2 regions of the Rhizobium sp. BK491 genome follow, and region 1 is predicted to be linked to the other one. Evidence: riboswitches for the same ligand, from Rfam matches in the RefSeq annotation. Region 1 holds a riboswitch; the other holds the start of a gene.
What was found. A riboswitch is a leader RNA that binds a small molecule or an ion and turns the genes downstream of it on or off. The one in region 1 is predicted to bind S-adenosylmethionine.
Positions count from the first base shown of each region.

Region 2: linked by a shared signal. The riboswitch ahead of metA (homoserine O-succinyltransferase) and the one ahead of FHX05_RS09955 (O-succinylhomoserine sulfhydrylase) in region 1 are both predicted to bind S-adenosylmethionine.

Region 1 is NZ_JACIAR010000002.1:421,892-424,983, reverse strand. Features, by position in the region: gene FHX05_RS09960 (2'-deoxycytidine 5'-triphosphate deaminase) at 316-1,410, opposite strand; SAM riboswitch at 1,483-1,561, shown strand; gene FHX05_RS09955 (O-succinylhomoserine sulfhydrylase) at 1,605-2,792, shown strand; gene FHX05_RS09950 (DNA helicase) at 2,857-3,092, opposite strand, start outside.
Region 2 is NZ_JACIAR010000005.1:368,225-371,316, forward strand. Features, by position in the region: gene FHX05_RS23555 (MoxR family ATPase) at 1-691, shown strand, start outside; gene FHX05_RS23560 (NUDIX domain-containing protein) at 691-1,113, shown strand; SAM riboswitch at 1,194-1,271, shown strand; gene metA (homoserine O-succinyltransferase) at 1,317-2,243, shown strand; gene FHX05_RS23570 (VWA domain-containing protein) at 2,247-3,092, shown strand, end outside.

The DNA of each region.
Region 1 (3,092 bases):
TCGTCTATGTTGAGACCCGTAGCAATCTTGACAACTCCGATAACCGGCAAATACGCGAACAAATATACGAGCATCATATATGCCGCCCCGAGCCGGCCGGTTGGATCACTCGGTAATTTCATATCAGCGCACCCGAATAGACAGCTGAGTCTTCCATTTATCGCCACAAATTTATCCCACGAAATGTGGAGGCGCTCCGCTTCCACCTCAAGATGAGTTCATCACATTCTTTGCGCGAGATTATAGCAAAAGGGGCGCCTGATATTCATCGGACATCCCAGTAGACAGCACCTATCGTTTTCCCAGAAAGGATCACTACAGCCGGAAGTGTTTCGAAAGCTTCAGGCCCTGTGCCTGATAGTTCGAGCCGAGGCCGGAGCCGTAGAGGCTGCTTGGCTGTTCCAGCATGTGTTCGTAGATCAGGCGGCCAACGATCTGGCCGTCCTCGAGGATGAAGGGCACTTCATGGCTGCGCACTTCCAGCACGGCGCGGCTGCCGCGGCCTCCGGCCGGTGCATGGCCGAAGCCCGGATCGAAGAAGCCGGCATAGTGGACGCGGAATTCGCCGACCAGCGGATCGAACGGCGTCATTTCGGCGGCGAAATGCGGGGGAACATGCACCGCCTCGCGCGAGACGAGTATATAGAACTCATCGGGATCGAGGATCAGCTCGGTGCGCCCCCGGCTGTAGAGCGGCTCCCAAAAATCGAAAATATCGTGCTGGGCCTTCTTGTCGACGTCGACGACGGCCGTGTGGTGCTTGCCGCGATAGCCGATCAGCCCTTCCTTGTCGCCGGCAAGATCGATCGACAGTGCGATGCCGCCGCCGGTGATATTCGGCTTCTTGCTGGCAACCAGCGTCTCGCTCTCGTGCAGCGCCAGCAATTCCGGTTCGGTGAGTAGGGCCTGGCCGACGCGGAAGCGGATCTGCGACAGGCGCGAGCCGCGACGCACGACGATCGGGAAGGTGCGCGGGCTGATTTCGAGATAGAGCGGGCCGGAATAACCGGCTGGGATCTTGTCGAACTCCTGCGCACGGTCGGTGATGACGCGGGTGAAGATGTCGAGACGGCCGGTCGAGCTTTTCGGATTGGCCGATGCCGACATATCTTCGGGCAGGTCCAGGCGCTCCATCAGCGGCACGATATAGACGCAGCCTGTTTCCAGCACAGCGCCTTCCGAGAGATCGACGACATGCAGCTTCAGCCGGTCGAGCTTGTCGGCGACCAGATGCGAGGGGCCGGGCATGAAGCTGGCACGGACGCGGAAAGCATGCGAGCCGAGCCTGAGGTCAAGGCTTGCCGGCTGGATCTGATCGACGTCCAGTTCTCTCTCGCTCGTCAGCCGACCTGCCTCAAACAGGGCTGCGATGGCCCGGTCGGCCAGAATTCCAGTATTGCGAGCCATCATGCTTCTCTCATAATTTGCCGCAGACAAAACCAAACTCAGGGAATTGACGCAAGCCGTCAACGGCAGTATTGCAACTTATCCCGTGGTGATTTGGCCGGTCGGCTTGCAGCCACGTTAAACAAATGGCTAAAAAGACCGGGGTTGAACCGGTCTGCTTTTGCGACCGGTTTTTTTGTTTTGAAAGTGGTGATGGCATGAGCAAGACTTGGCGCCCCGCAACCCAGCTCGTTCACGGCGGAACACTCCGTTCGCAATTCGGCGAGACCTCCGAAGCAATCTATCTGACCCAGGGCTTCGTCTATGACACCTCGGAGGCGGCGGAAGCCCGCTTCAAGGGCGAAACGGATGGGTTCATCTACGCGCGCTACGGCAGCCCGACCAACGACATGTTCGAAAAGCGCATGTGCGCTCTCGAAGGCGCTGAAGACGCCCGCGCCACCGCGTCCGGCATGGCCGCCGTTTCTGCCGCCATCCTCTGCCAGCTGAAGGCCGGCGATCATATCGTTGCCGCCCGTGCGCTCTTCGGCTCGTGCCGCTGGGTGGTCGAGACGCTCGCGCCGAAATACGGCATCGAATGCACGCTGGTTGATGGCCGTTTCACCGAGAACTGGGAAAAGGCCATCCGGCCGAACACCAAGGTCTTCTTCCTCGAAAGCCCGACCAATCCGACGCTGGAAGTGGTCGATATCGCCGCTGTCGCCAACCTCGCCAACCAGATCGGCGCCAAGGTCGTGGTCGACAACGTCTTTGCAACGCCGCTCTTTCAGAAGCCGCTCGAACTCGGCGCTCATATCGTCGTCTATTCCGCCACCAAGCATATCGACGGCCAGGGCCGTTCGCTCGGCGGCGTCATCCTCTCCGACAAGCAGTGGATCGACGAGAACCTGCAGGACTATTTCCGCCATACCGGCCCGGCCATGTCGCCCTTTACCGCCTGGACGCTGCTGAAGGGCATCGAGACGCTGCCGCTACGCGTTGCGCAGCAGACGGCGAATGCCTCCAAGGTTGCCGATTTCCTCGCCGAGCAGACGAACAAGGTCGCCCGCGTGATCTATCCCGGCCGAAAGGATCACCCGCAGGCCGATATCATCGCCAAGCAGATGAGCGGCGGCTCAACGCTGGTTGCCTTCGAGCTGAAAGGCGGCAAGGAAGCGGCCTTCAAGCTGCAGAACGCGTTGGAGATCGTGAAGATCTCCAACAATCTCGGCGACTCGAAGAGCCTGATCACGCATCCTGCCACGACGACGCACAAGAACCTCACCGACGAGGCCCGCGCCGAGCTCGGCATTTCGCCGGGCACCGTGCGCTTCTCCGCCGGCATCGAGGACAGCGCCGATCTGGTCGAAGATTTCGCTCGCGCGCTCGAGCAGGTTTCCGCCTGATATCCGTCGAGCCGCCCGGATTTTCTCCAGGCGGCTCGATTGCCTTTAGACAATTGGCAGCCCGTCAGCTGGCGACCTTGAATTCGACCAGGCCGTTGTTCAGGAAGACCATCTTGTCGAACAGCTTGAGATCCAGGGGATTCGGCAGGCGAATATCCGCAAGATCGGGCACGGGCTTCAACGCCGGATCGTAGGAACGGTCGATCTGCGAGATGAAGACGACGATAACGCCTCTGGCGCGTGCAAACGTCTTCAATATCTGAACCTGGATCATTAATTCCGGATTCTCCCGCTTCTGAT
Region 2 (3,092 bases), on a different contig from region 1:
CCTTGACCTGATCGAGTGGAATGTCAAATCGACGACGAAGGCCCAGCAGGGTCTCTACGAATATGATGCGGTTTCGCGCCTGCGCGACAGCCAGCTCGGCGACATCAGAGTTCATGATGTCAGCAACTACATCCGTCGGGGCAAGCTTTGGCAGGCATTCACCTCGCCGCAGAAATGCGTGCTGCTGATCGACGAGATCGACAAGGCCGATATCGAATTCCCGAACGATCTCCTGCAGGAACTCGACCGCATGGAATTCCATGTCTACGAGACCGGCGAGACGATCCGGGCCGCGATCCGCCCGATCGTCATCATCACCTCGAACAACGAGAAGGAGCTGCCGGACGCCTTCCTGCGCCGCTGTTTCTTTCATTATATTCGCTTCCCCGACATGCAGACGCTGACGCGCATCGTCGAGGTGCACTATCCCGGCATCAAGCAGACGCTCGTCCATGCGGCACTGACGCAATTCTTCGAAATCCGCGACGTGCCGGGCCTGAAGAAGAAGCCCTCGACCTCGGAAGCGCTCGACTGGATCCGCCTGCTGGTCGCAGACGATATCGATCCGGAAACGCTGCGCGCCGATGCGAAGAACGTATTGCCGAAACTCCATGGCGCGCTTCTGAAGAACGAGCAGGACGTGCACCTCTTCGAGCGGCTGGCCTTCATGGCACGTGGGCAGGGTAGATAATGCAACCCGATGCCGTAAAGGTTTTGATCTATGCTGTTCGGAATCGGCATCTGCTGGTATTCGATGAGCCAGACTTCCCCGCCGTCCAGCTCCAAGTTCCTGGTGGCACTGTCGAATCCGGTGAGGACATTGTAGCGGCCGCAGCGCGCGAATTCGAGGAGGAGACCGGTTTTGCGCCGCGCGAACTCTATTCCCTGGGCGTCCACGACTACCGTTTCGAAAAGAACGGCCGCGATTACTATCACCAACGGCACTATTTCCGCTGCGGTATCTCCGAGCGAGCGCCTGCCACTTGGCTCCACCACGAAATGACGCCTTTCGACGGTGGCGACCCGATCGGCTTCCGCTTCTTCTGGCTACCGATCGAGGCTGCCAGGCATCGCCTCGGTTATGGCATGGAAGCTCTCATTGAACATCTGTAGGCCACATCGCGCCTCCGAGCTCAGTCCCGGACTTTCCCCGACGCTCGCCCCATTGACCCGCGGAGATGTCGGGTTTATGAGATTTCCCTTGTGGTGATTTGGCCGGCCGGCTTGCAGCCACGTTAAATAAGTCGCTAAAGGGCCGCGTGCGGACCGGTAGCGATTCATCGCGGCCGGTTTTTTTGTATTTGGCGAGTGAAAAGATGCCCATCAAGATTCCCGATACGCTCCCCGCGTTTGAAACCCTCCAGAACGAGGGTGTGCGGGTGATGACCGAAACGGTGGCGTTCCGTCAGGATATCCGCCCCCTTCAGATCGGGCTTCTCAACCTCATGCCGAACAAGATCAAGACCGAGATCCAGATGGCGCGCCTGGTCGGCGCATCGCCGCTGCAGGTGGAGTTTTCCCTGGTGCGCGTTGGCGGCCACAGGGCCAAGAACACCTCGCAGGAGCATCTGCTTGCTTTCTACGAGACGTGGGAGGAAGTGAAGCATCGTAAGTTCGACGGCTTCATCATAACCGGCGCGCCGATCGAGCTGCTCGAATATGAGGACGTCACCTACTGGAACGAGATGCAGGAGATCTTGGATTGGACGACGACCAACGTCCATTCGACGATGAACGTCTGCTGGGGTGCGATGGCAGCGATCTACCATTTCCACAAAGTGCCGAAATATACGCTGACGGAGAAGGCCTTCGGCATCTACCGCCATCAGAACCTGAAGCCCTCCTCGGTCTATCTCAACGGCTTTTCCGACGATTTCGCCATTCCGGTCTCGCGCTGGACCGAAGTGCGCCGCGCTGACATCGAAAAAGTGCCTGGTCTGGAAATACTGATGGACTCGAGCGAGATGGGCGTCTGCCTCGTGCATGAACGGACTTGCAACCGGCTCTACATGTTCAATCACGTGGAGTATGATTCCACATCGCTGGCGGATGAGTATTTCCGGGATGTGAATGCCGGCGTGCCGATCAAGATGCCGCACAACTATTTCCCGCATAACGACCCGGAAATCCCGCCGCAGAACCGGTGGCGCAGCCATGCACACCTGTTCTTCGGCAACTGGATCAACGAGATCTATCAGACCACGCCATATGATCTGGAGGAGATCGGCCAGGAAAGGATTTGAGGCTTGTTCATTCCCTTCTTCCTGAAGCTCAAGGAAGCGAAGGTTCCGGTGACGCTCCGGGAATTCCTGTCGCTGCTTGAAGGAATGGAGGATGGGATTGCCGATTACGACGTCGAGGCCTTCTACTATCTGGCCCGCGCGACGCTGATCAAGGACGAGCGCTTCATCGACCGTTTCGACCAGGTCTTCGCCGATTACTTTCGTGGCGTCGAGGCGATCGGCGGCAATGCCGATGGAGAAGCGGCGGAGCCAGCCATCCTTCCCGAGGAATGGCTGCGCAAGCTCGCCGAGCGGCATCTGACCGAAGAGGAAAGACGGCAGATCGAGGCGCTCGGTGGCTTCGACAAGCTAATGGAGACGCTGCGCGAGCGGCTGGCCGAGCAGAAGGGCCGGCATCAGGGCGGCTCGAAATGGGTCGGCACGGCGGGCACCTCGCCCTTCGGCGCCTATGGCTATAACCCCGAAGGCGTGCGCATCGGCCAGGAAACCTCGCGCCACCGCCGCGCGGTAAAAGTCTGGGATCGACGCGACTTCAGGAATCTCGACGATGGCGTGGAGCTTGGCACCCGCAACATCAAGGTAGCGCTGAAACGCCTGCGACGCTGGGTACGCGAAGGCGCCGCCGAAGAACTGGATCTTTCCGGCACCATCCGCTCCACCGCCGAACATGGCTATCTCGATGTCCAGACACGGCCGGAGCGCCGCAACGCCGTCAGGCTGCTGATGTTCTTCGATGTCGGCGGCTCGATGGACGACCATATCCGCGTCGTCGAGGAACTCTTCTCCGCCGCCCGCGCGGAGTTCCGCCACATGGAATATTTCTACTTTCACAACTGCCTCTACGAGGGC